Regions from separate parts of the Enterobacter sp. JS8-1 genome, predicted to be linked through region 1. Evidence: predicted binding sites of a transcription regulator. Region 1 holds the regulator's gene; each other region holds the start of a gene.

Evidence for each region. The regulator Fur, encoded in region 1, represses iron uptake genes when iron is present. The targets are predictions, from matches to a motif close to ATAATAATGAGAACNACTATCAA.
Region 2: the regulator Fur is predicted to act here: its motif matches at 2,806-2,828, upstream of ACOQH0_RS13275 (TonB-dependent siderophore receptor).
Region 3: the regulator Fur is predicted to act here: its motif matches at 4,879-4,901, upstream of feoA (ferrous iron transporter A).
Region 4: the regulator Fur is predicted to act here: its motif matches at 5,019-5,041, upstream of exbB (tol-pal system-associated acyl-CoA thioesterase).

What each region holds. Positions count from the first base shown of each region.
Region 1 is NZ_CP185805.1:1,383,295-1,391,153, forward strand. It holds gene nagE (N-acetylglucosamine-specific PTS transporter subunit IIBC) at 1-644, shown strand, start outside; gene glnS (glutamine--tRNA ligase) at 824-2,491, shown strand; gene chiP (chitoporin ChiP) at 2,939-4,336, shown strand; gene chiQ (ChiQ/YbfN family lipoprotein) at 4,384-4,710, shown strand; gene fur (ferric iron uptake transcriptional regulator) at 4,814-5,260, opposite strand; gene fldA (flavodoxin FldA) at 5,552-6,082, opposite strand; gene ybfE (LexA regulated protein) at 6,238-6,525, opposite strand; gene ybfF (esterase) at 6,654-7,427, opposite strand; gene seqA (replication initiation negative regulator SeqA) at 7,611-7,859, shown strand, end outside.
Region 2 is NZ_CP185805.1:2,792,934-2,800,792, reverse strand. It holds gene ldcA (muramoyltetrapeptide carboxypeptidase) at 1-786, opposite strand, end outside; gene emtA (membrane-bound lytic murein transglycosylase EmtA) at 894-1,505, shown strand; gene ycgR (flagellar brake protein YcgR) at 1,541-2,272, opposite strand; gene ACOQH0_RS13280 (GlsB/YeaQ/YmgE family stress response membrane protein) at 2,479-2,733, shown strand; gene ACOQH0_RS13275 (TonB-dependent siderophore receptor) at 2,849-4,951, shown strand; gene ACOQH0_RS13270 (alpha,alpha-trehalase) at 5,088-6,773, opposite strand; gene ACOQH0_RS13265 (glycoside-pentoside-hexuronide (GPH):cation symporter) at 7,140-7,859, shown strand, end outside.
Region 3 is NZ_CP185805.1:4,455,638-4,463,496, reverse strand. It holds gene nfuA (Fe-S biogenesis protein NfuA) at 1-477, opposite strand, end outside; gene gntX (DNA utilization protein GntX) at 539-1,222, opposite strand; gene bioH (pimeloyl-ACP methyl ester esterase BioH) at 1,258-2,040, shown strand; gene feoC ([Fe-S]-dependent transcriptional repressor FeoC) at 2,012-2,251, opposite strand; gene feoB (Fe(2+) transporter permease subunit FeoB) at 2,263-4,581, opposite strand; gene feoA (ferrous iron transporter A) at 4,611-4,838, opposite strand; gene ACOQH0_RS21345 (Tex family protein) at 5,157-7,487, opposite strand; gene greB (transcription elongation factor GreB) at 7,576-7,859, opposite strand, start outside.
Region 4 is NZ_CP185805.1:4,046,164-4,054,022, forward strand. It holds gene ACOQH0_RS19245 (aldo/keto reductase) at 1-781, shown strand, start outside; gene ACOQH0_RS19250 (TIGR00645 family protein) at 876-1,364, opposite strand; gene ACOQH0_RS19255 (ESA_00282 family adhesion-associated protein) at 1,446-1,949, opposite strand; gene ACOQH0_RS19260 (hypothetical protein) at 2,054-2,458, shown strand; gene ACOQH0_RS19265 (cytoplasmic protein) at 2,439-2,897, shown strand; gene ACOQH0_RS19270 (hypothetical protein) at 3,018-3,254, shown strand; gene ACOQH0_RS19275 (hypothetical protein) at 3,293-3,712, shown strand; gene exbD (TonB system transport protein ExbD) at 3,796-4,221, opposite strand; gene exbB (tol-pal system-associated acyl-CoA thioesterase) at 4,226-4,957, opposite strand; gene metC (cystathionine beta-lyase) at 5,210-6,397, shown strand; gene yghB (DedA family general envelope maintenance protein YghB) at 6,540-7,199, shown strand; gene ACOQH0_RS19300 (AraC family transcriptional regulator) at 7,239-7,859, opposite strand, start outside.

The sequences.
Region 1 (7,859 bases):
AACGTCTGGGTGCGTCCGGCGTTATCCGCCTGAACAAAACCAGCGTGCAGATTATCGTCGGCTTCGTGGCAGAGAAAATTGCTAACGCGATGAAAACGACGGGTCCGGTAGCCGCAGCTGAAGCCACTGCAGCGCCTGCTGCCCCCGCTGCTGCTAAACCACAGGCTGTGCCAAATGCGGTGACCATCGCCGCGCTGGTGTCCCCGGTTACGGGTGACGTGGTTGCCATTGAGCAGGTACCTGACGAAGCGTTCGCCAGCAAAGCGGTCGGTGACGGCGTGGCCGTGAAGCCAACGGACAAAACCGTTGTGTCTCCTGCTGCCGGTACCATCGTGAAAATCTTCAACACTAACCACGCGTTCTGCCTCGAAACGGAAAAAGGCGCGGAGATCGTTGTCCACATGGGTATCGATACCGTTGCGCTGAACGGCCAGGGCTTTACTCGCCTGGTGGAAGAGGGGGCAGAAGTCGTGGCAGGCCAGCCGATTCTTGAAATGGATCTGGACTTCCTGAACGCTAACGCGCGCTCGATGATCAGCCCGGTCGTGTGCAGCAACATCGACGACTTCAGCGGTCTGGTTATCCAGGCGAAAGGTCAGGTGGTTGCGGGCCAAACGCCACTGTATGAGATTAAAGGCAAGTAATCGCTCCTGAGTAGAGTCATGCCTTAAGCGGCGGGGGATATCCTCCGCCGCTTTTTTTTGCAGCAAACGCCCCCATTATTTTCATCTGATACGTATTTTCCGTAACTAAGGGTTGTCACTACGTCCGGCTTATAAGATCATATGCCGTTATACGTTGTTTACGCTTTGAGGAATCCACGATGAGTGAGGCAGAAGCCCGCCCGAGTAACTTTATTCGTCAGATCATCGATGAAGATCTGGCCAGTGGTAAGCACACCACAATTCATACCCGCTTCCCGCCGGAGCCGAACGGCTACCTGCATATTGGGCATGCAAAATCTATCTGCCTGAACTTTGGTATTGCGCAAGACTATCAGGGCCAGTGCAACCTGCGTTTCGATGACACCAACCCAGTAAAAGAAGACATCGAATACGTTGAGTCCATCAAGAACGACGTGCAATGGCTGGGCTTCAGCTGGTCTGGCGATATTTGCTACTCCTCTGACTATTTCGATCAGCTGTACGCCTACGCTGTAGAGCTTATCAACAAAGGTCTGGCGTATGTCGACGAACTCTCTGCTGACGAAATCCGTGAATACCGCGGCTCGCTGACCGCACCGGGCAAAAACAGCCCATACCGCGATCGCAGCGTAGAAGAGAACCTGGCGCTGTTTGAAAAAATGCGTGCCGGTGGCTTCGAAGAAGGCAAAGCGTGTCTGCGTGCCAAAATCGACATGGCCTCTCCGTTCATCGTGATGCGCGATCCGGTGTTGTACCGCATTAAGTTTGCGGAACACCACCAGACCGGTAACAAGTGGTGCATCTACCCGATGTACGACTTCACCCACTGCATCAGCGATGCGCTGGAAGGCATTACGCACTCTCTGTGTACGCTGGAGTTCCAGGACAACCGCCGTCTGTACGACTGGGTGCTGGATAACATCACCATTCCTGTGCATCCACGTCAGTACGAGTTCTCTCGTCTGAACCTGGAATACACCGTGATGTCCAAGCGTAAGCTGAACCTGCTGGTCACTGACAAGCACGTTGAAGGCTGGGATGACCCGCGTATGCCGACCATCTCCGGTCTGCGTCGTCGTGGCTACACCTCCGCGTCTATCCGCGAGTTCTGCAAACGTATCGGCGTCACCAAACAGGACAACACCATTGAAATCGCTTCTCTGGAGTCCTGCATCCGTGAAGACCTGAACGAAAACGCCCCGCGCGCGATGGCGGTGATCGACCCGGTTAAACTGGTTATCGAAAACTACCCGCAGGGCGAGAGCGAGCTGGTGTCTATGCCTAACCATCCGAGCAAGCCGGAGATGGGTACCCGCGACGTGCCGTTCAGCGGCGAGATCTGGATCGATCGTGCTGACTTCCGCGAAGAAGCGAACAAGCAGTACAAGCGTCTGGTGCTGGGCAAAGAAGTCCGTCTGCGTAATGCATACGTGATTAAAGCTGAGCGCGTTGAGAAAGATGCAGAAGGTAACATCACCACCATTTTCTGTTCTTACGATGCAGAAACGCTGAGTAAAGACCCTGCTGATGGCCGTAAGGTGAAGGGCGTTATTCACTGGGTGAGCGCTTCCCATGCGCTGCCGGTTGAGATCCGTCTGTATGACCGTCTGTTCAGCGTGCCTAACCCAGGCGCGGCTGACGATTTCCTGGCGACCATTAATCCTGAATCACTCGTTATCAGGCAGGGTTACGCTGAGCCGTCCCTGAAAGCGGCTGAAGCGGGTAAAGCGTTCCAGTTCGAGCGTGAAGGTTACTTCTGCCTGGACAGCCGTTACAGCACCGCAGAAAAACCGGTATTTAACCGTACCGTCGGCCTGCGTGACACCTGGGCTAAGATCGGCGAATAATATTGCTGCTCTGGTCAAGGAGAAACAAACGCCGCTTATTGCGGCGTTTTTTTTATTTAATGATCATGGTATTAAGCCAGGGCTTAAAGATAAGCCGCTAAAATATCAGGTCAATGAGGTGCTACTTATTTTTCTAAAAAAAAGTTTGTATTTTTACGAAATACAAAAAGGATGAAAAATAAACAGCAAATACCTGCGCTACCCGCTGAAATTTCTGATATTTCCCCGCCAATCCTCGCTCTCCTCTAAATGTTACAAAGCACTACGAATTATGTGCACTTCGTCATAATCCTGACTTTTGCCCACGGAAAAGCATTGATAATTCGCGTCGCGAAAAATAACCTAAAGGCGGTAGTTAATTCGAGGGTATTTCTAACTACCCCTGACCTTTTGGTCTTTTATATTTTCGCCGTTAAGGCGTTTTAATTCGTCAAAGAGGAATAATCTATGCGTACGTTCAGTGGCAAACGTAGTGCGCTGGCGCTGGCTATCGTCGGTGTGACAGCAATGTCGAGCCTGGCGATCACCCCAGAAGCTAAGGCAGAAGGTTTCATCGATGATTCTACCCTCACGGGCGGTATTTATTACTGGCAGCGTGAGCGTGACCGTAAAGACGTCACTGAAGACAAATACAAAACCAACCTTTCGCACTCCACCTGGAACGCCAACCTGGACTTCCAGTCAGGCTATGCCGCGGATATGTTCGGTCTGGATATTGCTGCCTTCACCGCCATTGAAATGGCTGAAAACGGCGACAGCGCACACCCGAACGAAATCGCCTTCTCCTCCAGTAACAAAGCGTATAAAGAAGACTGGTCTGGCGATAAAAGCGGTGTCAGCCTGTACAAGGCAGCAGCGAAATTCAAATACGGCCCGGTGTGGGCACGTGGGGGCTATATTCAGCCAACCGGTCAAACGCTGTTAGCGCCGCACTGGAGCTTTATGCCGGGTACCTACCAGGGTGCGGAAGCCGGGGCTAACTTTGACTACGGCGATGCGGGCGCGCTGAGCTTCTCCTATATGTGGACCAACGAGTACAAAGCACCGTGGCACATTGAGATGGACAAGTTCTACCAGAACGATAAGAAAACCAAAGTCGATTACCTCCACTCGCTGGGCGCAAAATACGACTTCAAAAACGACCTGGTCCTGGAAGCTGCATTTGGTCAGGCGGAAGGTTATATCGATCAGTATTTTGCTAAAGCCAGCTACAAATTTGATGTCGTGGGCAGCCCGCTGAGCACCAGCTACCAGTTTTACGGCACGCGCGATAAAGCCAGCAATGGCACCGTTAACGATATCTATGACGGCACTGCATGGCTGCAGGCACTGACCTTCGGCTACAAAGTGGGCCAGGTCGATTTACGTCTGGAAGGAACATGGGTGAAGGCAGAAGGGCAGCAGGGCTATTTCCTGCAGCGTATGACGCCAACCTACGCGTCCTCTAACGGTCGTCTCGATATCTGGTGGGATAACCGCTCTGACTTCAACGCCGACGGCGAAAAAGCGGTGTTCTTCGGCGCAATGTATGACCTGAAAAACTGGAACCTGCCTGGCTGGGCGGTGGGTGCATCTTACGCTTACGCCTGGGGCGCAAAACCTGCGGATATGGCGACACCGGACGCGTACTACGATCCAAACTATCGTCTGAAAGAGTCTTCTTACAGCCTGGATGCAATCTACACCCTGCAGGATGGCCGTGCAAAAGGCACGATGTTCAAACTGCACTTCACGCAGTATGACAACCACTCCGATATCCCGAGTTACGCGGGCGGTTACGGCAACATCTTCCAGGATGAACGTGACGTGAAATTCATGGTCATTGCGCCATTCACTATCTTCTGATGAACACACCGGCGGGCAATGTCCCGCCGGTATGGAGACTGCACATGATGAAAAAAATCGTAATCGTCGCGTTGCTGGTATCAGGGCTGGTGGCGTGTGCTCAGACTGAGGCACCAAAAGAAGATTCCCGCCTGAAGGAGGCCTATAGCGCCTGTATCAATACGGCGGAAGGGTCGCCCGAGAAAATCGAAGCCTGTCAGAGCGTGCTGAACGTGCTGAAGAAAGAGAAAGCGCATGAGCAGTTTGCGACGCAGGAAAACGTCCGCGTGATGGATTACCAGGCCTGCATTCAGGCGCGTAAAACCGGTAACGATCAGGAAGTGGCGAAGCGTTGCGATAAGATCTGGAGCGATATTCGCAGTAACAATAAATAAGTTGCTTTATGCCCGGTGGCGCTGCGTCACCGGGCTTTTTTTTGCCCAAAAACAGGCAAAAAAAAAGCCAACCTTACGGCTGGCTCAGAGTATAAACACGATATTATTTTGCGTCGTGCGCGTGGTCGTCTTCACGGCAATCGCCTTCAGCACAGTGACCATACAGGTACAGGCTGTGGTTGGTCAGGCGAATACCGTGACGTGCGGCGATTTCACGCTGGCGTGATTCGATGGAATCATCGCTGAATTCAATAACCTTGCCACAATCGAGGCAGATCAGGTGATCGTGATGGTGCTGCTGGGTCAGCTCGAAAACGGATTTGCCGCCTTCGAAGTTATGACGGGTAACAATGCCCGCGTCATCGAACTGGTTCAGCACACGATACACGGTTGCCAGCCCAATCTCTTCACCCATGTCGATAAGACGTTTGTAGAGGTCTTCCGCACTGACATGGTGATTGTCTGGCCCCTGAAGCACTTCAAGGATTTTTAACCGAGGAAGCGTTACTTTCAGGCCAGCCTTCTTTAATGCGGTATTGTTGTCAGTCATGCGGAATCTGTCCTGTTGCTAAACGATTCACTTCTAATGAAGAAGTGACAGAAAATGCACTTGGGATAATGCGTCTCATTATAGAACTGCCATGGCTAAATGAAAACTGCAAGTCTCAAGCAAAGTATGCTTATAAAAACGTGGTATCACCAACAAACTTGTTCGATGGCATCCACTTTTTACCAGGGGGATATTGTACAGGTCTGAACGAAAAAGTTAAAAGTTTGTAGCAATTAATTTAATCGGTTTTACCTGGTAAGCGGGCGCAACCGGAGTTGCGCCACCGGGAAATCAGGCGTTAAGAATGTCGTCGAGGTTCAGTTCTTCGCGAACCTGCTTAACCCATTTCTCAACGCGTTCAGCGGTCAGTTCCGGCTGACGGTCTTCGTCAATGGCCAGGCCGACAAAGTGGTCGTCGTCTGCCAGGCCTTTAGAGGCTTCAAAGTGGTAACCCGCCGTTGGCCAGTGGCCCACAATAGCAGCACCGCGCGGTTCAATGATGTCGCGGATGGTGCCCAGTGCGTCACAGAAGTATTCTGCGTAGTCTTCCTGGTCGCCACAACCGAACAGCGCGACCAGCTTACCGTTGAAGTCAACTTCTTCCAGGGTTGGGAAGAAATCGTCCCAGTCACACTGCGCTTCGCCGTAGTACCAGGTCGGGATACCCAGCAGCAGGATGTCATAGCCTTCGAGATCTTCTTTGCTGCTCTTGGCGATGTCGTGCACATCGGCAACGTCTTTACCGAGCTGTTTTTGAATGTTTTTTGCGATATTTTCGGTATTGCCGGTATCACTGCCAAAGAAAATGCCGATGATTGCCATGAGTAAAATAACCTCTTGAAACTTAATGGTATGGTGGCGCAATTTGTCCACGGATAAGGGCAATAATAGCAGAACAGGCAACCCTGCGGAAACAGCTATCGCGCAGGACTGCACTCTGTGCTACATGAAAAGGGTCATAAAGGGGATTTTCAGACTTATGCCTTGCTGCGCAATGTCTCAAGTTGGGTGATTAACATCTCTTCAATCAGTTCGCTGCGGCTGATGTTACGCGCCTCGGCCAGCTCATTTAGTGCATCGACAGCATCGGCGTTCAGCTTCAGTTCGACACGCTTAAGCCCACGATTTTTATCGCGTTTAAGCTGGTTGCGTTTATTGATACGCAGCTGTTCATCGCGCGAGAGCGGATTCGTTTTCGGTCGTCCCGGTCGACGCTCATTCGCGAACAGATCTAGTGTCGTACGGTCCGTTTGTTCTTTGGCCATGATTCTGAGACTTCGGGGGAAATACGCCGCCCTGCTAATGCCCGGGCGATAAGCGCGCCATCATACATCACCGAAAACGGCACGCCAACGACTGGAAGCCCACAACCTTCCAGTCGCTCTCTTTTTAATCAATTTGCAGTATCAGAGAGATAGCGACGAATGGCGCGCAGCACGGCGTCCGGTTTTTCGGCGTGAACCCAGTGCCCGGCACCGGCGATCACATGGGCGCGAGCCTGCGGGAATTGGGCCAGCAGCGTGTCGCGGTAGGCATCGGTAACGTAAGGCGAGTTTCCGCCGCGAATAAAGAGGGTAGGGTGTGGCCACGCGGGGACGTTTTCCCAGCCCACGATGTTGTTGTATTGCTCCCAGAGCACCGGCACGTTAAAACGCCATTGCCCGTCGACAAACGACTTCAGCAGGAACTGCACGACGCCTTCTTCATCCAGATGCTCACGCATTACGGCGGCGGCCTGTTGGCGTGTTGCGACGCCCGCTTCTGTGACCGCATTAATAGCGGCGAAAATCTCATCGTGACGGCGGACGTTGTAATCCACAGGCGCGACGTCAATGACAACCAGCCCGTTGATACGCTCTGGCGCAAGCGCCGTCAGGGCCATCACCGCTTTGCCACCCATGGAATGCCCGATCAGCGTTACCTTCTGCAGGTTATGTGCATCCAGCGTATCCAGCAGATCCTGCGCCATCGCCGCGTAGGTCATCTCGTCGGAACGCCCGGAAAGACCGTGATTGCGCATATCAACCTGTAAAATATCGTGGTCGGAAACCAGATCGCGCGCCAGCACGCCCAGGTTATCGAGGCTACCAAACAGCCCGTGAACCAGTACGATGGGAGAATTATTGTTCGGCGATTGTGCAGATTGCGCTCGGGTATTCAATTTCATGGCAAAGTTCTTTTTTTACGTATGTCAGGTTAGGGTATCATGTTGACCATTCTGCCGCCCGGCTGCAAGGATCCAGTTTAATCTGACTTTTGCCGCCTGCCGGGTTTGACGCTATCCGCTGTTGGGATTTGACCTTATAATCCCAACGACTTGTATTCAGATAAGATATCGCACTGGATTAAGATGAAAACAATCGAAGTTGATGACGAACTCTATCAGTTTATTGCCAGCCAGACGCGGCATATCGGGGAGAGCGCGTCCGACATTTTACGGCGTATGCTTAAAATTTCCGCCGCCTCACAGCCTGCTACCCCTGTCACAAAAGATGTCGTGTCTCAGCCGAGCGTTGTTGCACAAGCAAAACCTGCCGTGATACCGGCAAAAGATAAAGTGCGCGCAGTACGTGAACTGCTGCTGTCTGATGAATACGCA
Region 2 (7,859 bases), 1.4 Mb from region 1:
CACCGGAATGTCCAGCCGCGAACGGATGAAATCAACCATCGTCTCAAGGGAGTAGCCTGCATCATAGTCATTCGGTGCCGATCCGCTAAAGCTGCCGAGCACGATGGCGGACTGTCGCCCGAGAATGCCCGCATGGTAAAGCTGGAGCAGCATGCGCTCGACGCGGAACGGGTGCTCGTTGATATCTTCCAGCACCAGGATGCCATCCTCAATCTGGGGCAGCCACGGCGTGCCAATCAGCGACACCAGCATCGCCAGGTTTCCACCCCAGAGCTGGCCCTCACATTCCCAGTGCGGCCCATTTCCCTGCCACTCAACGCTGTAGGTCGAATTTTGCAGCGCGCGCCAGAAATGTTCCTGGGTGAACGCATCCAGCTCCGGCGCGCCGAAGTTACCGGCCAGCATCGGGCCGCTGAAGGTAATGACGTTGTGCAGTGCCAGCAGGCCGAGCTGGATCGCCGTGAAATCGCTGTGTCCACATATCAGCAGAGGATCCTGCTGCTGGCGTTTTGCCAGGCCTTGCCAGTCGATACTCTCCAGCAATCGGCTCGCGCCATACCCGCCGCGCACCGCAAGCACAATCTGGTTAGCGCCCTTCAGGTTCACCAGGTTGTTGATATCATTCAGTCTCTGCGCCTCCGTTCCGGCAAAACGCTGCAGGCGGCGGGGGATAATAGTCTGATTTTCTACCCGATGACCAGATTCCAGTAAGCGCTGAACGCCCCGCTGTGCCGCGTCCTGGTTGATGCAGTAACCCGACGGCGCGATGAGATGAAACTGAGACATGGCAATTCCTTGCTGAATGAGAAACTAATTGTCTATATCATGCCGCTTATACGCCGCCTGCTTCAAGAGGCGGCGCACTGCGATGACCGGCTATAAGGATAGATGACGTGAAATTGAGATGGTTTGCTTTTTTGATTGTGTTGCTTGCTGGCTGTAGTTCAAAACATGATTATCAAAATCCGCCCTGGAACCCGGAAGTGCCGGTGAAACGGGCCATGCAGTGGATGCCGATCAGCGAACAAGCCGGGAAGGCCTGGGGCGTGAGCCCGCGACTGGTCACGGCGATCATTGCCGTGGAATCCGGCGGCAACCCAGCGCTCGTCAGTAAATCCAACGCGGTGGGGCTGATGCAGCTTAAAGCATCAACGGCAGGCAAAGAGGTCTACCGCTATATGGGCTGGCGCGGTCAACCGTCGACCAGCGAGCTGAAAAACCCGGAACGCAACATCTCGATGGGAACAGCTTACCTGAGCATTCTGGAACACGGCGTGCTGAAGGGTATTGAAGATCCTGAAGTGATGCAGTACGCGCTGGTGGTCTCTTACGTGAACGGTGCCGGTGCGCTGCTCAGAACCTTCTCGTCCGACCGTAAAGAGGCGATTGAAGAGATAAACGACATGGACAAAGACGAGTTCTTTGAACATGTAGTGAAGAACCACCCGTCACCGCAGGCACCTCGGTATATCTGGAAAGTACAGAAAGCGATGGACGCCATGTAACGCCGTTGTCGGGCGGCCTCGCTGCCCGACGCCCCTCACAAGACTTTATTGGCCCGTTCCCGCGCCTCTCGCTCCAGAGAGAAGATGATGCGCTGAAGCTCGCGCTCTGCACCCGGCCCCACGTTGAGAAAGCGAAAGCTCAGACGGGGCGTGGAAATGGTCTCGTTCTTGCTGTCCACCACTTTACGCTCGCTGATGGCAATCAGCTGCGCATCGAAATAAAACCGTCCCCAGCCGCCCATATCCAGCTCAATCTGCGTGAATCGCATGCCTTCAACCAGCCCGTCAGGTTTTGGTGTATCCATCAGCGCGCCCATGCCGCCCAACGACAGGTCAAAAAGGCGGAAGCGGATCTCTTTTTTATCCGGCATTTTTGCCCGACAAAAATAAGCAGGTTGGAGCGGGGCGCTGATGCGGAAATATTCCCGACGCTGGACAAACCAGAGGTTATCAGGCAGCGGCGTGGTAAAAGCAGGCAGCCCCAGATATTCGCTCAGCTCCAGTCGCGGCAGAATAAATTCCACCTTTGCGCCGTGGGTTTCAGCCATCACCGCGATTTTTTCCGCCCGCTGTGCGGCGCGGTTCTCATGCTCCTGGCTGCCCAGGTCGACGATCAGACGGTCGGACGACACGTCCAGGATCTTGCTGATAAACTGATTGTTTGACCAACGCATGCGTAGCGGCACTTCACCTTTTTGCAGGTCGCGTAATACCCCTAATACAGCCAGCGGATTTTGTTTCAGGAACTGCTCACTGTAATTACTCACGCCAGATTGCTCCTTGATATTTGACAGACTGTCTCTGCGTTATCGGCAATCTGAAATGAAACTTAATACAAACCGGTGATTTTTTTTACTGGCCGCCGTAATTTAAGTCGGTGAGATAAAAATCATTTTCGGGCGATGACCTATACTTAAGTCACCAGCGCGGAAGGTTTTCCGTGCATGCGTTAAACCTGCAAGAGGGCATCGCTATGGGTATCATCGCCTGGATTATCTTTGGTCTTATTGCCGGCGCTATCGCCAAATTGATCATGCCGGGAAATGATGGTGGCGGCTTTATTCTGACCTGTGTACTCGGTGTGGTCGGGGCGGTTGTCGGCGGCTGGCTGGCAACGATGTTTGGCTTTGGCGGCAGCATCAGCGGTTTCGATCTCCACAGTTTCCTGGTCGCGGTGGTCGGCGCGATCGTTGTACTGGGCATATTCCGGTTACTCCGACGGGCATAACATGTTCACAAGCGGCTCTCACCTGAGGGCCGTTTTTTTTATTCGCGTATTGATTTGCTAATCGAAATGATAATAATTGTCGTTCCTAGTATTATCTATAACAAAGACGACAATTATGAATACCTCACGTTTTGCGTTATGTGCGTTGGCAGGAGCCGTGGCGCTGGCATTGCAGGCACAGGCTTTCGCCGAAGAATCGACTATCGTAGTTACGGGCGCAGAGCAGGGCAGCGCGCTTCCTTCATGGACGAACAGTGCGACCAAATCGGCGGTGGCAGAAAGTAAAACGCCGCAGGTGATCAATACCCTTTCTGAGCAGGAGATAGAAAAGCGTCACGCGAACTCCGTGAATGAAATCCTGCGCTATGCCCCGGGCGTCTCGACCGAGGTGAGGGGCAGTACCTCGTACATGAGCGAATACAAAATCCGCGGGTTTACCGTTGACCAGGAATTCTATAACGGTCTGCAGCTGCCGTATAACGTCACCGGTAACACCAAAGCGCGCATCGATCCGCTGCTGATTGAGAGCGTTGATATTCTGAAAGGTCCCTCTTCAGTGCTGTACGGTGGCGGCTCGCCGGGGGGGCTGGTGAATATTCAAAGTAAGAAGCCGCAAAAAGCCTCCCGTACCGAGGTGGGTTTTAACACCGGCACCCGTAACCTGAAAGAGGGCTACCTCGATTCAACCGGGCAAATCGCTGACAGCGACTGGAACTACCGTCTGCTGGGGAAAGCGACGGAAAATGACGACCAGCCGCACACCACGCGCTACGAAAACTACCTCGTGGCACCGTCAGTGACCTGGCAGCCGGACAGCAAAACGCGCCTCACCATTGATGCGCTGGCGCAAAATACGCCTAGCCTGTCGCCGTCCGACCCGCTGCCGCTCGCCTATCTGCGCTCAAGCTACGCCGATCGCCGGGACTATGCCGGGGACGAGTGGAGTGGATTCAAACAGCGACAGTGGATGCTGGGCTACAGCTTTGAGCATGAGTTTGATAGCGGCTGGGGCTTTAATCAGAAAGCGCGCTACTTCGACGTGGATACCCATCAGCGCAGCGTCTATTCAACCGGGCCAGGGAGCGAGGTCTATCAACTCAATCGCTTTGCTTACACCACGGATGAAGATCTTCAGAGCTTCAACATCGACAACCAGGTCACCAAAACGGTTGCGCTGGGGGAATGGAAACATCATCTGCTGGCCGGGTTTGACTATCAGAAGCTGAACTCGCACTTCCACTACCGATACGCCTCCTCAACACCGGGTATTGATATGCGCAATCCTGACCACGCGCAAATCGATGAAGGCGCGCTGGGGCTGTATACCGCCCAGAAAAACCGTCTGAGCTATCAGCAGAACGGCTATTACCTGCAGGATCAGGTGGAGTTCGGCGGATTAAATCTGCTGGGCAGCCTGCGCTATGACGATTACCGCTCCGTGACCACGAATTACCTGCAAAACGGCGACAAAGCGTATGTTTCTCAGGATCGGGTCACCAAACGTCTGGGCGCGCTTTACGCCTTCGACAACGGGATTTCGCCGTTCATCAGCTATTCCGAAGGCTTTGCGCCGGTATCCCCACAGGGGACGCTTGTCGCCAAAGACGTCAAGCCAACCACCAGCAAGCAGGTTGAGGGTGGGGTGAAATACCTGCTGGCGGACTACGCCACCACCTTTACCGCATCGGTGTTTAACATTCGCCAGAAAAATGTCGTCACCTCCGATCCCGGCTTCCTCAACTACCGTCAGACCGGGGAAGTGGAATCCAAAGGGGCTGAGCTGTCGGCGGTCAGCCGTCCGACGGATAACCTGACGCTGATTGCGAACTACGCTTACACCCACGTCATCAATACGGAAGATGATAAATACCAGGGCAAGCGTCCAACCCAGGTGCCGGAGAATGCCTTTAACCTGTGGGGCGACTACACCTTCGACAGTACGCCGCTGAAAGGGTTGATGCTGGGGGCTGGCGCGCGCTATACCGGGCCGATGGAAATTTCACCGAGTAACGATGCGGGCAAACTTGGGGGCACCACGCAGTACGATCTGGCGGCCTCTTACCGCATGGGCGAAGTCCTGCCGTCTCTGGAAGGGCTGACGGTTAAAGCCAGCGCGCAGAACATCACCAATAAAGAGGCGCTGACCTGTTACGACGCAACCAACTGCTGGATTGGACGTGACCGGACGTTCCAGCTAGGGGCGAGTTACAGCTTCTGATGAGCTTTACCCCTCTGCCGGTGGGCTGAGGGTTCCCCACAAAATAATGGCTGCATGGATGACTCCCTCTCCCTTGAGGGAGAGGGCTGGGGTGAGGGGGGGCCGGGTAAGGCGTAGCCGCCACCCGGCAATACCCTTACTGCGCCGCGCTTTTCGCTGGCGCGGCGTCATCATTCGCCGCAGGCTGATTCTCCGGTACGCTGTCGCAGGGTTTCTCTTTCGGACAAACCAGGTCCAGCATCTTGAGCGTCACGCCGTTGCTCCAGCCAAATCCATCCTGCAACGGATATTCACCGCCGCCCCCGCCGGTGCCGGTAGACGAGACATCATACTTCTCCACCAGCTTCTTCTCGCGGTCGTAGGTGTGTTGAACGTTTTTCAGGAAGCGCCAGGTCACGTCCATCGCCACTTTTTCCTGGCCATAGTTCTGCAATCCTTCCGCTGCGACCCACTGCAGCGGTGCCCAGCCGTTTGGCGCATCCCACTGCTGGCCGCTGTTGATAGTGGTGGTCGTAATGCCGCCCGGCTTCAGCAGGCGTGAAGCGGTAGCTGCAGCCACTTTATCCGCGCGGTCCTGTGCCGCAGCCTTCACGTAAAGCGGGAACAGGGCGGCGGCGGTAAGCTGATTACGCACCTTTTTACTCTTAAGATCGTAATCCGCGTACCAGCCCTCTTTTTCATTCCACAGATGGCTCTCAATAGCTTTTTGCCGCGAGGCGGCCAGTGCTTCATATTTGCTCGCACCAGCGGAATCGCCATCCTCCTGGCTTGCCCGTGCCAGCAGCGTCTCCATCTTGAACATCAGGGCGTTCAGGTCCACTGGCACAATGCTGGTGGTGCGGATGGTGCCAAGCTTTTGCGGATCGTCCATCCAGCGGGAGCTAAAGTCCCACCCTGACGCGGCTGCCGAGCGCAGATCGCGGTAAATTTCCGTCGCCGGGCGGTTAGGGTTGTTTTTAGCGGTGTTTACATCATCGAGCCAGGATTCAGGACGCGGGGTATCGCGGTCATCCCAGTAGCGGTTAAGGATTGTCCCGTCATCCAGTTTCACCACGCGTTTGTTGGCCTGGCCCGGCTGCAGGCCATCGACGCCCACCATCCAGTAGGCATATTCTTTTTCCATCTGCGGACGGTATTTTTTCAACGCATCTTTATCATGCGTCGCCAGCAGTTCGACCATCAGGGAGAAGAACGGTGGCTGCGAACGGCTCAGGTAATAGCTGCGGTTGCCGTTAGGGATGTGGCCGAAGGTGTCAATTTCATAGGCGAAGTTGTCCACCATATCGCTGATTTTATCCCAGTGGCCGCTTTCGGCCAGGCCCAGCATGGTGAAATAGCTGTCCCAGTAATACACCTCGCGGAAACGTCCCCCGGGCACGACGTAGGATTTCGGCAAGGGCAGGAGTGAATCCCATTTACTGCTGGCTTTGTCCGTTGTGCGGGTCAGCACAGGCCACAGCCCATCAATGTGCTCACGAAGGCTTTGTCCGGCGGGGGGAACGTATTTTTCGCCTTCACCCGGAAGCGTGAAATTCACGTCAACGAAATGGCGTAAATCAAAGCCCGACTGCTTACGCTGCATGCGATAGTCGGCGAGGATGGTCAGCGGATCGCTTTTGGGGACCGCATCGGCAAAGGTTTTTTGATCGGGAAACAGTTTGGCACTCTGCACATCGCTGAAGAGGGGGCCGAGCAAAATATCGGGCGGGTTCGTTTGGCCAGATGCCATCTCTTCAGCGCTGGCCGCGGCGGTAACCGAGAGCAACGCACTGCCCAGAACAAGAGGTAAGAGGCGAGGGCGCAGCTTTTGAGGTGTTATCATAGGGTCTTCTCCTTATTTCGCTGAGCAGCGGTCACGCTGTCATCAATCTTCAGAAAACAGTAGACGAATATTCCGCGCTTCGCGTGTCGAACGTCGCATTTTGTACAAATCAAGACGATTTACCGTTGTGTTTAATGCCCTGCTGGTGTGGTGAAATATTGATATTGTGAATATTCAACGGTGCTGGGAAATTAATTGCGGCCCGTGACGCAGAATTTGCGTGGCGAATTTTCTGTTTTAATTACCACGATCACATAAAGCAAAAAACATAAGCTCCTGGTGAAAAAACATAATAGATAGCATTGATGCTCTCAGGCGACATTATCGCTACAGCAGAAACCGGTTTCATCAATAAGGAGTGAATCAATGTCAGTCGCGGAAAAAATACCGGTCAAAGAGAAAATAGGCTATAGCCTGGGAGATGCAGCAAGTCATATTGTATTTGACTCATCGGTTGCCATTCTGGCGTATTACTATACCGATATTTATGGCTTACCGCCGGCCATAATGGGCACCATGTTTCTTCTGGTGCGTTTATTAGATGCGATTACCGACCCGGTGATGGGGGCGATAGCCGATGCAACGTCGACGCGCTGGGGGCGCTTCCGTCCCTGGCTGCTGGCGATATGCGTTCCCTTTGCGGTCAGCTGCGTCCTGGTCTATTCCATTCCGAATTTTACCGAAACCGGAAAAATTTATTATGCCGTCGGGGCATATATATTTATGACCCTGATGTATACCGCCATAAATATTCCATATTGCTCTCTGGGCGCTGCGCTAACGTCAGATCCGCGTGAAAATCTCTCCTTGCAGTCCTGGCGCTTTGCCATCACGCCGATTGGCGGGGCGCTCGGCACGGCCCTTATTTTGCCCCTGGCGGATTACCTCTTCCCGGGCGACAGGGCGACCGGCATACAGGTGGCGATGGCGCTCTTTGGCGCGATCGGCTGTCTGATGTTCATCGTCTGTTTTGCCACCACAAAAGAGCGCGTGCAGCCCATCAAAGAGGAGAATCTCAACATCGCCCGTGACGTTAAAATTCTCTTCCGTAACGATCAGTGGCGCATTCTCTCTATCTATAACTTC
Region 3 (7,859 bases), 1.8 Mb from region 1:
CAGGGTCACATCGACCATAGAACAGCCGTTACAGCCGCCGCCGAACTGCAGGATCGCCAGACCGTCTTCCGTGATTTCCATCAGGGTTACACGGCCACCGTGTCCTGCCAGCTGTGGGTTGATCTGCGATTGCAGCAGATACTCAACGCGCTCCATCAGCGGGGCATCGTCAGACACTTTACGCATTTTCGCGTTCGGTGCTTTCAGGGTCAGCTGAGAGCCCAGCTGGTCGGTGACAAAGTCGATTTCCGCATCGTCAAGATACGGCGCGCTCAGCTCATCGACGTACGCGGTGAGCTGTTCAAATTTAAGGGCGGTGTCAGTTGCTTCCACAGCGTCCGGAGGACAATACGAGACACCACATTCTGCATTCGGTGTGCCTGGATTGATCACAAACACGCGGATCTGCGTCCCTTCTTCCTGATTTGCCAGCAATTTGGCAAAGTGCGCTTGTGCAGAATCGGAAATACGGATCATAGCTTTGGCCTAATAGTTGACTAAATTACCTGGGTATAATCATACGCCCATTGAAGAAGGGCTACAAGGTACGGCACAGACACCATACCTGAACCGACGCGGCGCCGCTTTGCAAAAGCAGTCGGGAAAGTTCAGCAACGGTACTGCCCGTGGTGACGACATCATCCACAAGCGCGATATGGAGGCCATGAACCGGCAATTCAAGGCGGAAGGCATTTTTCAGGTTCCTTTTGCGAAGCCGCGCGCTGAGCTGATGCTGTATTGCGGTCGCCTGCACGCGCCTGAGCGCTGAGGCAGCGTAACGGCATCCAAGCCAGCGGGCGAGCGGACGACAGAGCAGGTCGCTTTGGTTATAGCCGCGCCGCCAGTGGCGACGGTGGTGCAGGGGGACATTCATCAGCATGTCGACCCGCGGCAGCGCGCGCGTTCGTCGTGCCTGCAACACGGCGAGAAGCAGCAGGCGGGCAAGGGGCGTCGCCAGTACGCTTTGGTGGGAAAACTTCAGCGCGTGGATAAGCGAACTGAGCGGCGGAACATAATTATCCACCGCCACAAGCGCTTGCCACGGCGGCGCTTTTTTCAGGCAGCGACCGCAGGGGATCGCCAGGCTGACCGCCGGTAACCCACACTGCGGACACCCGGCGATTCGTCCTTCCAGCGAGCGGGTACAGACGGAACACATCCCCCACGCGCTGAGCGCAAGCGGCATTCGGCATAGCCAGCACAAGCCGGGCACTGTTAGCATAGGCAACCTCCATGTAAAAAAGAGAACGATAGCTGATGAAGACGCTGTGGTGGCAGACCGTCGGGACGGGAAATTGTCATCTTGTGCTGCTGCACGGATGGGGACTGAATGCGGAAGTGTGGCGTTGCGTAAGTGAGGAACTCGCCTCGCAATTTACGCTGCATCTGGTGGATTTGCCGGGCTATGGCCGCAGCCGCGGCTTTGGCGCGATGTCGCTTGATGAGATGGCGCAGCAGGTTTTGGATGCCGCGCCGCAAAACGCCGTCTGGCTGGGCTGGAGCCTGGGTGGGCTGGTGGCAAGCAAAATTGCGCTGGATAACCCCGGGCGCGTGAGCGCGCTGGTTACCGTGGCCTCGTCCCCGTGTTTTAGCGCGCAGGACGCGTGGCCGGGTATCAAGCCTGAAGTGCTGGTCGGGTTCCAGCAGCAGCTAAGCGAAGACTTCCAGCGGACGGTGGAACGTTTTCTCGCGCTGCAGACAATGGGAACAGAAACCGCGCGTCAGGATGCGCGCACGCTGAAACAGACCGTTCTCTCGCTGCCGATGCCTGACGTTGAGGTGCTTAACGGGGGGCTTGAGATCCTGAAAACGGTCGATCTGCGTGAACCGCTGGCGTCGCTGGCGGTCCCGCATCTGCGTATTTATGGTTATCTGGACGGGCTGGTGCCGCGCAAGGTGGTTCCGCTACTGGATGACCTGTGGCCGGAGAGCCAATCGTTGGTGGTCGCTAAAGCGGCACACGCGCCGTTTATCTCGCACCCTGGCGAGTTTTGTTCGGCGCTGTCCGGCTTTATTCGCGCAGTGCCCACCACTCCCTGAGGCAGGCTTTCCCTTCCGGGCAACGTTTACAGCTGCCGGACAAACAACCGTCCGGCTCTTCCTGAATGCGCACGGCTTTTCCCATCGCTTCGAGTCTTTCCAGCATGGCATCGATCATCGGCTGGGGCGTATGCAGGCTGAGGCTTAGCTGCTTTGCCTCCATGCGCCCCTGTAACGACAGTAAATCACGAATCTGAATCAACGATGCCATCGGTTTGCCCCTTAGTGACAGTCGCCGGTCGGGCTGTTGCAGCAGGAGGTCGGCGTTTTACGCGTCGCCAGCAGGTTGACATCAACGCGGCTCCGCGCCCGGCGCAGCAGGCCCATCACCATCACGTTAAACAGAATAACCGCCAGGATGCAGACCAGGCTGTAACGCGGGTGCTGGCTGAAGTTAACGGTCTGATAGAACACCGTCGCCAGGGAGTAAGCGATATTCAACCCCCACAGAATGGAGAAGCCCATCCAGCCGCGGCTGGACTCACGGGCAATCGCCCCCATTACCGAGATGCACGGAATGTACAGCAACACGAAGATGAGGTAGCTGTAGGCCGCTGACGCACTGCCGAATTTCTCGCTCATCACGCCCATGGCGCCGGTCGCCATTTCGCCGTCGCCTTTGCTGGCCTCAATCGGGTTCGCCAGCACGCTCAGGCTGAATGTGTCTTTCAGGCTCTGCCAGGTTTCCTCAACGGCACCCAGCAGTTCGTCACCGAGGTGAAACTCTGCCGGATTGAACTCTTGCTCCTGAATGTTCTCTGCGGTGTAGAGCGTGTTCAGCGTCCCGACAACCACCTCTTTCGCCATTGCGCCGGTGAACAGGCCAACGGTCGCCTGCCAGTTATCCTCCTGCACGCCAATCGGTTTGAAGACCGGCGTGATGACGCGGCTGACGGAAGCGAGGGCAGAGTCGTTGATGTTATCTGCCGCCTGACCGCTCAACGTGAAGCTGTTCAGCGCGCTCAGGAAGATACTGACGATGACAATCACTTTACCGGCGCGCAGCACGAAGCCTTTCAGGCGCTGCCAGGTCTGGATCGCCAGGCTCTTCAGATGCGGCACATGGTAAACCGGCAGCTCCATCACGAACGGTGACGCTTCACCGCGCATAATGGTGTGCTTCAGCATCAGACCGGTCAGGATTGCCATCACGATGCCGAGCACGTACAGCGAGAAGACCGCCAGCGCCCCCTGCTGACCAAAGAAAGCGGCGGCAAAGACCGCAAAGATGGCCAGGCGCGCGCCGCAGGACATAAACGGCGCCATCATGATGGTCATCAGCCGCTCGCGCGGCGCATCAAGCGTACGTGCACCCATCACCGATGGCACGTTGCAGCCGAAGCCAACGATCAGCGGCACGAAGGATTTACCCGGCAGCCCCAGAGCCTGCATCAGGCGATCCATCACGAACGCCGCGCGAGCCATATAGCCGGAGTCTTCGAGGAAGGAGAGGAACAGGTACATCATGCCGATCTGCGGCACCAGCGGCAGCACGGTGTTGATACCGCCGCCAATCCCCTGGGCGAGGAAGATGGTCAGCCATTCCGGGAAGTGCAGGGTGTAGCCCAGCCACTGGATACCGTGCACGAATATCGCGACGGAACCGGCGTCAAAGACAGGCTGGAGCGCGCCGCCGATGTTAATGGCAAGCAGGAACATCAGGTACATCACCAGCAGGAAGATGGGCAAACCGAGGAAGCGGTTGAGCACAATCTTATCTACGGCGGCGGTAAAGCGGCTGGGTTCCGCCGTCAGGGCGTTGCTGACCACGTCGCAAATCGCGGCGATGGCCTGATAGCGTGCGTCCGCGATGTGCAGCGCCGGGTCATCCAGCTCGTCGCTCAGGCGTGCCAGCGCCACGTCGAGTTTATCCGCTGCATCACCGGCATATGCGCGGCTGTAGATATCGCCTTCCAGCATCTGCAGGCCGAGCCATTGACGCTGTCTGGCAGGCATGGCGGTGTCCATCTCCTGCGCCAACTGGCTGGCTTCACGAAGCAGCGGCTGCGCGTAGTGCACAAGTTCAATGTCGGCGTTACCTGCGTGGCGGTCAACGGCCAGCTTCAGGGCATCAATGCCGCGCCCGCGGGTAGAGACCAGCGGAACCACCGGGCAGCCCAGGCGGGCGGAGAGGGCATCGACGTCGATGCGCAATTTCTGCTTCTCTGCGATATCGAGCATGTTAAGCGCCACGATGCAGGGAATACCCAGCTCAAGCAGCTGCAGCGTCAGATAGAGATTGCGCTCAAGGTTGGACGCATCCACTACGTTGATGAGCAGATCCGCATCACCGCTCAGAATATAGTGGCAGGCGATCTGCTCATCGAGCGAGGTCTGGGATGAAATCGTGGTGAGCGAATAGGTGCCCGGCAGGTCAACCAGCGTGACCTGATTGTCCGTTGTCGTGAACTGGCCTTCTTTGCGTTCAACCGTCACGCCTGCCCAGTTGCCGACGCGCTGGCGCGCACCGGTTAACTGATTAAATAAGGTTGTCTTGCCGGAATTAGGATTGCCAATTAAGCCAATAGTTAATTTTTTCATTGTAATAGACTCACTGAACCGCTGGCTTGTTATTGAGATAACGCTTCGACTTCAATTAAGGCGAGGTCTTTCTTACGCAGTACCAGATTGACGCGTCGGGTTTCGATATGAACGGGGTCGCCCAGCGGGGCCACGCGTACTACCTGGAATGACGAGCCGGGTAGCATGCCGAGTGACAAGAGCTTTTGCCGATAGGCGGGGCTAATTTCACGAGTAAAACCGGTAATTTTCCATGCACTGTCTGGAGTGAATTGCATAGCGCCTGATTCCACGGGAGGTTAAATAATCTACACAATGATGATAATGAGAATAGTTTTTATCAGCAATATTAAAACTGTGACGGAATGTTGTTAATCGTATTAATTTGCGGTCTGCTTGACCTTGCTCAATATTTGCAGAATTACCGGGAAGGAATAAAAAGCTTATTTGTTAATGGAGTGATAAATAGTGGTTTAAATATGGAGTCGCCATATTTATTTTAATTACCTGCAGTCTGCTTGCCGGGCGGCACTGCGTTTGCCCGGCCTACAAAACCGTAGGCCCGGTAAGCGTAGCGCCACCGGGCATTGACAAGCTTAGCGTTTCTTACCCATTGCCGCTGCCAGCGCATCCATCATCGCGCTGTTGCCCGCAGGCTGCGCGTCACGCCCGCGCGGTTTCGCGGCCTTCGCGGCCGGACGCTGCTGTTCGCGACCGCCGCCGTTGCCGCCGCGGCGCGCGTTGGTTTCGCCCGGCTGCTCGTCCAGACGCATGGTCAGGGCGATACGCTTGCGCTGCAGATCCACTTCCAGCACTTTCACCTTCACGATGTCGCCCGCTTTGACCACGGTATGCGGGTCTTCAACGAACTTGTCGGCAAGGGAAGAGATATGGACCAGACCGTCCTGATGCACGCCGATATCCACAAACGCGCCAAAGTTGGTGACGTTGGTGACCGCACCTTCCAGCACCATGCCGGGCAGCAGGTCGTTCATGGTCTCCACGCCGTCAGCAAAGGTCGCGGTTTTAAACTCAGGGCGCGGATCGCGGCCCGGTTTTTCCAGCTCTTTGATGATGTCGCTAACCGTCGGCACGCCAAACTGCTCGTCGGTGAAATCCGAGGCTTTCAGGTTACGCAGCGCGCTGTTGTCGCCCATCAGGTCTTTCAGCGCCTGCTGGGTCGCGGCCAGAATACGCTCCACCACAGGGTAGGCTTCCGGGTGAACGGTAGAGGCATCGAGCGGGTTATCGCCGTGGTTGATACGCAGGAAGCCCGCGCACTGCTCAAAGGCTTTCGGCCCCAGACGGCTCACCTTCAGCAGCTGCTGACGGTTCTGGAACTGGCCGTTCTCATCACGCCAGGCGACGATGTTCTGCGCCATCATGCGGGTTAAGCCCGCCACACGAGTCAGCAGGGGAACGGAGGCGGTGTTCAGGTCAACGCCGACGGCGTTTACGCAGTCTTCCACCACCGCATCCAGCTTGCGCGCCAGCTGCGTCTGGCTCACGTCGTGCTGATACTGGCCCACACCGATGGATTTCGGGTCGATCTTCACGAGTTCGGCCAGCGGATCCTGTAAACGGCGTGCGATAGAGACCGCGCCGCGCAGGGAAACGTCCAGGTCCGGGAACTCCAGCGCCGCCAGTTCAGACGCGGAATAGACGGATGCGCCCGCTTCGCTGACGATCACTTTCTGCGCCGTCACTTTCGGGAACTGTTTCTGCACGTCGAGGTAGAAACGCTCGGTTTCGCGTGAGGCCGTACCGTTGCCGATGGCGACCAGTTCCACGTTGTACTTCTCGCACAGCGCCGCCACCACGACGGCCGCTTTCGCTGCCTGACCGGTGTGCGGGTAAATAGTGTCGGTGGCGACAAGCTTGCCGGTGCCGTCAACGACGGCAACCTTCACACCGGTACGCAGGCCCGGATCGAGGCCCATGGTCGCGCGCAGGCCCGCAGGGGCGGCCATCAGCAGGTCGTGCAGGTTGCGGGCGAAAACGTTAATGGCTTCGTCTTCGGCGCGCTCGCGCACGGTGCCCATCAGCTCGGTTTCGAGGTGCATCAGCACCTTAATGCGCCAGGTCCAGCTCACCACGCCTTTACGCCAGCTGTCCGCCGGGGCGTTGTTCAGGCGCAGGCCGAGGTGATCGGTGATGATCTGCTCGCAGTGGCTCTCTTTCGGCGGCTCGTCAAACTGCGGGTCGGCGTTCAGGGAGAGCTGGAGCACGCCTTCGTTGCGGCCGCGGAACATCGCCAGCGCGCGGTGTGAAGGGGCGGTAGAGATCGGTTCGTGGTGGTCGAAGTAGTCGCGGAATTTCGCGCCTTCTTCCTCTTTACCCGTGACGACGGTAGAGACGATGTGGGCATTCTTCCACAGATAATCACGCACTTTAGCGAGCAGGGCGGCGTCTTCAGAGAAGCGCTCCATCAGAATGTAGCGCGCGCCGTCGAGGGCGGCTTTGGTGTCCGCTACGCCTTTGTCAGCGTCGATAAATTTCGCCGCTTCGGTATCGGGATCGTGGGACGGCTCGTTCCACAGCAGGTCGGCCAGCGGCTCAAGACCCGCTTCAATCGCAATCTGCCCACGCGTGCGGCGCTTCGGTTTATACGGCAGATAGAGATCTTCGAGTTCGGTTTTGCTCAGGGTGCCATTGATGGCGTTTTCCAGCTCGCTGGTCAGCTTGCCCTGTTCGCCAATGGATTTGAGGATTGCCTGCCGACGTTCTTCCAGCTCGCGCAAATAACCCAGACGCGTTTCCAGGTTACGCAGCTGCGTGTCATCCAGACCACCGGTGACTTCCTTACGATAGCGTGCAATAAATGGCACGGTGTTCCCTTCATCAAGCAGGCGAACGGCAGCTTCTACCTGTTCGGCTCTGGCCTGAATATCACCCGCAATAATGCGGCAGAGCGAATCTTTCATCATGGCTTTATCATCTGTTGAGTCGAAAAAATCAGGGGATAGTTATACGGGCTGACACGGCAAAATGCCAGCCGTGGAGGGCGCTCTCGGACTATTTAACGTACTCGATTTCGTTCACGTACCAGCTGGCTTCACCGGAAGGGGTCTGAACGACGGCCAGATCGCCCACTTCCTTTTTCAGCAGCGCGCGCGCCATGGGTGAGTCGATGGAGATGTAATCCTTACGACCAAAAATTTCATCGTAGCCAACGATGCGAAACCGCAGGGTGTTGCCGTCATCGTTTTCAATTTCAACCCACGCGCCGAAGAACACTTTGCCTTCCTGCTGCGGGGAGTAATCGACAATTTTCAGGTTCTCAAGGCACTTCGTCAGGT
Region 4 (7,859 bases), 2.2 Mb from region 1:
GTATCGCGACGAGCTGATTATCTCCACCAAAGCGGGCTACGACATGTGGCCGGGGCCGTATGGTTCCGGCGGTTCACGTAAATATCTGCTCGCCAGTCTCGACCAAAGCCTGAAGCGTATGGGCGTGGAGTATGTGGATATTTTCTATTCCCACCGCGTGGATGAAAACACGCCAATGGAAGAGACGGCCTCAGCGCTGGCGCATGCCGTACAGAGCGGCAAAGCGCTGTATGTGGGCATCTCCTCCTACTCAACCGAGCGCACGCAGAAAATGGCCGAGCTGCTGCGCGAGTGGAAAATCCCGCTGCTGATCCACCAGCCGTCTTACAACTTGCTTAACCGCTGGGTCGACAAGACCGGTTTGCTGGATGCGCTTGAAGCAAACGGGACGGGCTGTATCGCCTTCACCCCGCTGGCGCAGGGTCTGCTGACCGGGAAATACCTGAACGGAATTCCTCAAGGTTCACGCATGCAGCGCGAAGGCAAAAAGGTGCGCGGCCTGACGGAAAAAATGCTGACCGAAGCCAACCTGAACAGCCTGCGCCTGCTGAATGAAATGGCGAATGCGCGTGGGCAAACCATGGCGCAGATGGCGTTGAGCTGGCTGCTCAAAGATGAACGCGTGACGTCGGTGCTGATAGGTGCGAGCCGTCCAGAACAGCTGGAGGAGAACGTTCAGGCGCTGGAAAACCTGCGCTTTACGGAGGACGAACTCAAGCGGATTGACCAGCATGTGGCGGATGGGGAGTTGAATCTGTGGCAGGGGTCGTCGGATAAATAGTGCGGTCTGATGCCCTCTCCCCGGCCCTCTCCCACAGGGAGAGGGAGCTGACTATCCCCTCTCCCTGTGGGAGAGGGTTAGGGTGAGGGGGAAATTATTTCTTACTGATCTTATCCAGATACCCCATCACAAACGCAGACAGCACAAACGTCAGGTGGATGATCACATACCACATCAGTTTGTTATCCGGGACGTTTTTCGCGTCCATAAACACGCGTAACAGATGAATAGAGGAGATCGCCACAATCGACGCAGCCACTTTGTTCTTCAGCGACGAGGCATCCATTTTGCCCAGCCAGTTGAGCTTCTCTTTGTGCTCGGCGATATCAAGCTGGGAAACGAAGTTCTCATAGCCAGAGAACATCACCATCACCAGCAGTCCGCCCACCAGCGTCATGTCCACCAGCGACAGCAGCACCAGAATCAGGTCCGCTTCGGCGATCGAGAAGATGTCTGGCAAGACGTGAAAAATTTCCTGGAAGAACTTTATGCTCAGCGCGACCAGTGCCAGGGAAAGGCCAAAATAAACGGGTGCCAGCAGCCAGCGAGAGGCGTACATTGCGTTTTCAAAAAAGCGTTCCATAGAGTCCTGTCTGCAATCGAAACCAGCGGGCAGTATATCTCAACGACGCTCACTGTTTGCAACAACTAACCAACACCACGCCTACACCTCTTCCGGGTTAACCTCCGGTCGCGCGTACTCCGGCCAGACCAATACCACCAGCTCCGGGTAGGCTTCCAGACTGAACTCGCGAAAACACTGACGCAGGTTTAATACGTCCAGGTCGGAATACGAGACTTTCTCGCCATTAAGACAGCGCTTTTTGATATTGTCATAATATTTATAGACAGCGGAATTCAGGTCGCTGCAGCGACGCTGCGCTTCAAACAACCCCGGCGTGTCATTAATTTCTGACATTTTCATCCGCTTAATTGTCGCGTGCAAAAAGTCGATATATTCATGGTTCACCCGCCAGTACCAAACCGGTGTCACCGAGTTCATCAATACAGAGAAATGATCTTCTCCTTCCTCTTTTGTCATCAACTCTGGTTGCGGCGGTTCACTGGCGTCTTTCGACACTTTCGTTTTATTGAACTCTTGCATCAATAAAAGCACACCAGCGGTCAGTAATAGTAATGTGATGACCGTAAAGAAAATGCTGTTCATGGGTAGGCTCCATTTTTTTTGATTTTAAAATTGCCTCATGTTATTGTCAACGAATCTCACGCCTTTACCAACCCCACCCTGTTGAAATTAAAGGAAATTAAAAAATGCTGCCCGACAGTCTCGTCCCGGCTAAGTACCACATTACGCCTGTGGAACAGCAACCGACGAAAGAAGAAAAAGAGGCTAATTTTACTCAGGGAAAAAGAAAGCTCTCCGATTTCGAGTCTGACATATTAATTGGTGTTTCCCGAACGGGCAAATCCCGTAATATGGTGTTGGAGGAGCATGACCGCCATATTAAAGACCGTTTATTTCGCGCTGTGAAAATTGAAGCCTTGGCGCACCTGCTGAATGACCTGCAAGCCGAAGGTGAAATAGATGCCCAGCAGCTCAGTCAAATAATGGCTGAAAAGACCAAAGAAATAAACGAAATGGGTAATGAAATTTGGCTTAATTTAATTACTCGAGAAAAAAACGCCCCCATTTTTTATGACTTCGGGGAAGATTAACGTGAAACCAGTTAATGATAATAATGTCTATTTGACTTTAGATGATAAAAAAAGCGATGAATTTATCTTAAAGCAAAATCTCGAAGCATTAAAAAAGAGTAAAAATGAAGAGATGACGCGTATTACCCAGGATCTGGTATCGATCCCGGCCACGCTCGTGCGCCTGAAATGGCAGAACCGCCGCGAAATATACCCGTTACAGGTAAAAGAAGAGATCTACGGTGCCGTGATGAATGCCATCATCGAGCAGCGCCCGGAGCTGAAAGAGAAGCTTCTGGGACGTCTGGAGGCCAATTATCAGTATCTGCTGGCGAGAGAGACCGCGACGCTGCGCCTGACCCGTAAACTGTCTGAGGGGGATTATCGCACCTCAAACATCACGTGCGTTGCGCTTGATGAGGATGCACTGGCAACCCACCCCGCCGAAACTAAAAGCTAAATACTCTTTTCCTCTTTCTGGTCGTAGAAAATCACAACTCCTGCGCGCTTGTTGTAATACGATTGCGCGGAGAAAAAATCACCGCCTTAAATGATGTGTATCAATGTTCAAGGATTGATCATGGGTAAATATCCCCAAAAATCAAACTGCAAGGATGCAATCATGGCTGTACTGCCCCTCATGCCAACCAGAGGAACGAGCGTTGTTTTAGACAACATGCGCGAAGCCAGCACGCATAGCGTGGGACGAAATATGGCGCTACCGCAAACCTATTACTGGTTTTATCAACAGGTCAGAAATCATGGTCCGTGGGATTACAAACAACAGCGCCATGACCTGGCTACCTTATGGGGATGACCCGCACGATCAGTTTTGGATTAAACAAGGAATTGATTATGCCAGGCAGCACGGTTATTAAATGGTTGCATCGCGCGCTGACTGTCGCACTACTCGTTTTTGTGGTATTTCAGTATTACGCCAACCAGCCGCCAGATGATGAACTTTATTCAGAACAACAAATTACATCTGATATGTATTTATACATCACTAAGTACAAGGGCGGAGGAGCGACGGTTTCAGATGTGTACCGCTATTATCTTGACGCCAAGCAACAAGCAAATCCGCTTAACCATCTGAAAAAGAGGACACCGTTTATGGTTGCTGATACCGGCAGCGCCAGAATCACTGGGTACGGTTCGCACGTCAACGCAACCATTACCGGACGTATTTATTCGTTTACTAATTCAGATCTCTTTTACGCCGGTAATGTGGCTATCATGCCCGTTATCAACCTCAACGCGACCGGAACACGTTGAGAGGAAAACCGTATACGCTATTACTCGTTAGATTGGCCGTGCTCCCTCACAATGAAAAAAGCTGGCTTTCGCCAGCTTCCTTATCACTTCGCGGCCGCTTTTTCTTCGCCAACCAGACCAATCTTCAGGTACCCCGCCTGATGCAGCGTGTCCATCACCCTCATCATGGTTTCATAGTCGACGGTCTTATCTGCACGGAAGAAGACGGTGGTGTCTTTCTTGCCGCCGGTCAGCTGATCCAGCGCCGGAATGACTGACGCATCCGTTACCGGGTCGTTACCCAGGAACATGGATTTATCCGCTTTCACCGACAGATAGATAGGCTTTTCCGGGCGCGGCTGCGGCTGGCTGGACGAGGCCGGGAGATTCACCTTCACGTCGACCGTCGCCAAGGGTGCAGCCACCATAAAGATAATCAGCAGAACCAGCATGACGTCGATAAACGGCGTCACGTTGATCTCATGCATTTCACCGTTATCGTCCAGATTTTCGTTTAGACGCATTGCCATACGATCAACCTACGCGCAGTTTAGAGGCCGCATGCACCGGTTTAACGGAGCTGGCGTTGAGGTCCAGGTCACGGCTTTGCAGCAGCAGAACCTGTGCAGCAACGTCACCGAGCGTGGCTTTGTAGCTGCCAATCATACGCGCGAAGATGTTATAGATTACGACCGCAGGGATCGCGGCAACCAGACCAATGGCCGTTGCCAGCAGCGCTTCTGCGATGCCTGGTGCAACCACCGCCAGGTTAGTCGTTTGAGTCTGCGCGATGCCGATAAAGCTGTTCATGATGCCCCAGACGGTACCGAACAGGCCGACGAACGGAGAAATCGCCCCGATGGTCGCCAGATAACCATTACCGCGGCCCATATGACGACCGACGGCAGCTACGCGGCGTTCCAGACGGAAGCCGGTACGTTCTTTAATGCCTTCGTTATCTTCACTGCCTGCGGAGAGTTCCAGCTCGTTCTGTGCTTCATTAACTAACATGCTGGTCAGGCTTTTCGCATGGAAGGATGAGGTCATATCAGAAGCCTGATCCAGAGAGCGGGCTTCGGCCAGCTGCTGCTGTTCGCGCTTAAGGCGGCGCTTCTGAGAAAGCAGCTCGGCGCTCTTGCTGAAGAAAATTGCCCAGGTGACAACGGACGCCAGAATCAGGCCGATCATCACAATCTTAACCACGATGTCAGCATGATGATACATGCCCCAAACGGAGAGATCCGTTTGCATCAAATTATTACCCACTCTGTATCTCCAGGACGCAAATCACAAAATCTGAGCGTAATAATATCAAAACGTCGTCGAATTGATAGTAGTTCTCATTAGTATTTACATAGTGCCGTAATTTTCGCTCACATTCCTTGCGCTTACGCAGTAAAAATTTCTTATGCGTATTTTTCATAATATTTTCTGCTTATTCGATAAGCATCCGGGTGCACATTTTTACAATCGTGGTAGTCTGGACGTCCAGACGTATAAAAAACAGGGTTAGCGAACATGACAAAGAAGCATCTTGATACCACGCTGGTGCAGGCAGGACGCAGCAAGAAATACACCCAGGGATCGGTAAACAGCGTGATTCAACGCGCTTCCTCGCTGGTGTTTGATACGGTTGAGGAGAAAAAAATCGCCACGCGCAACCGCGCGAAAGGCGGGCTGTTTTATGGTCGTCGCGGCACGCTAACCCATTTTTCTCTGCAGGAAGCCATGTGCGAGCTGGAAGGCGGCGTGGGCTGTGCACTGTTCCCCTGCGGCGCGGCGGCGGTTGCCAACACCATTCTGGCGTTTGTGGAACAGGGCGATCATATCCTGATGACCAACACCGCCTACGAGCCAAGCCAGGATTTCTGCACCAAAATCCTCAGCAAGCTCGGCGTGACCACCGGCTGGTTTGACCCGCTGATCGGGGAAGGCATTGCCGAACTTATTCAGCCAAACACGCGCATTGTGTTCCTGGAATCTCCCGGCTCAATCACCATGGAAGTGCACGACGTGCCTGCCATCGTGAAGGCCGTGCGCAGCAAAGCGCCGGATGCGATTATCATGATCGACAACACCTGGGCGGCAGGCGTGCTGTTTAAGGCGCTGGAATTCGATATTGATATTTCGATTCAGGCGGCGACAAAATACCTGATTGGGCACTCGGACGGCATGATTGGCACGGCGGTCTCCAACGCGCGCTGCTGGGATCAGCTGCGTGAAAACGCCTATCTGATGGGGCAAATGGTGGACGCAGACACGGCCTACATGACCAGCCGGGGCATCCGCACGCTGGGAGTTCGTCTGCGTCAACACCATGAAAGCAGCCTGAGAGTTGCCGAGTGGCTGGCGCAGCATCAGCAGGTGGAGCGCGTGAATCACCCTGCGCTGCCGGGCAGTAAAGGTCACGAATTCTGGCAACGTGACTTTACGGGCAGCAGCGGCCTGTTCTCCTTCGTGCTGAAAAAGCGGCTGAACAACGACGAGCTGGCAAGCTATCTGGATAATTTTACCCTCTTCAGCATGGCCTACTCCTGGGGCGGCTTTGAATCCCTGATCCTGCCTAACCAGCCGGAACAAATTGCGGCCCTGCGCCCCGGCGGCGAAGTGGACTTCAGCGGCACGCTGATTCGATTGCATATTGGTTTAGAAAATGTGGACGATTTAATTGCGGATTTGTCAGCAGGGTTTGAACGTATCGTGTAGAGTGCAGGCTGAAAATGTACTCCTGGACGTTTTTGTGAACACTGCAAGCAGAAAAGTCTGCATGAGTTGCGTCCGCGATCAACCCCAGCGGGCCAATTCGGGAGTACAATAGCGTTATATCTGCTGTTCCACAGGAAAGTCCATGGCTGTTATTCAAGATATTATTGCGGCGCTCTGGCAACACGATTTTGCCGCGCTGGCGGATCCGCACGTCGTGGGGATTGTTTACTTCGTGATGTTCGCGACGCTGTTTCTGGAAAATGGATTACTGCCAGCTTCGTTTCTCCCCGGTGACAGCCTGCTTCTGCTCGCAGGCGCGTTAATCGGCAAGGGAGTGATGGACTTCACGCCGACGATGGTGATCCTCACGTCAGCCGCCAGCCTGGGCTGCTGGCTGAGCTATTTACAGGGCCGCTGGCTTGGGAATACCCGCGTCGTAAAAGGCTGGCTGGCGCAGTTGCCGCATAAATATCATCAGCGCGCGACCTGCATGTTTGACCGGCACGGCCTGCTGGCGCTGCTCGCCGGGCGTTTCCTGGCATTTGTTCGCACGCTTCTGCCCACCATGGCGGGCATTTCCGGCCTGTCGAACCGCCGTTTCCAGTTCTTCAACTGGCTGAGCGCCCTGCTGTGGGTTGGTGTAGTCACCACACTCGGCTACGCGCTGAACATGATCCCGTTTGTGAAACAGCATGAAGACCAGGTGATGACCTTCCTGATGGTGCTGCCGATGTTCCTGTTGGTGGCGGGGCTGGTAGGGACGATTGCGGTGGTGATTAAGAAAAAGTACTGCAGCGCCTGATCCCCTCACCCTCTCCCCATAGGGAGAGGGAAAAAAAGCCTAAGCTCCCTGCATGGTTCGGATGCGCGACGCATCTTCTCCCGGCGTGACGCCGAAATAGCGCTTAAACTCCCGACTGAACTGCGACGCGCTTTCATAACCCACCCGCATCGCCGCCGCGCTGGCCTTCATGCCATCGTGGATCATCAGCATCCGCGCCTTGTGCAAACGGTAGGTTTTAAGGTATTGCAGCGGCGAGGTGCTGGTCACCGATTTGAAGTTATGGTGAAACGCCGAGACGCTCATGTTCGCTTCCGCCGCCAGCTGGTCGACGCTGAGGTTTTCCGTGTACTGGCTTTCGATACGCTTGAGCACGCGGCTGATCAGGCTGAAGTGGGTCTGTCGGCTCACCAGCGCCAGTAACGCACCGCCTCCCGGCCCCAGCAGCACATGGTAAATAATTTCACGGATAATCTGCTTGCCGAGAATACGCGCGTCCAGCGGCCTTTCCATCACGTCCAGCAGACGTTCAATGGCGCAGAGGATCTCCTCCGACAGCGTCGCTGAGTTAATCCCGCTTGCCGCCATCGAAGGCTGGAAAAACTCGTCTTCACCAATCTCCATCAGCAGCTCCTGCAGCTGAAGAATATCGACGTTGACGCGAATACCGGCCAGTGGAAC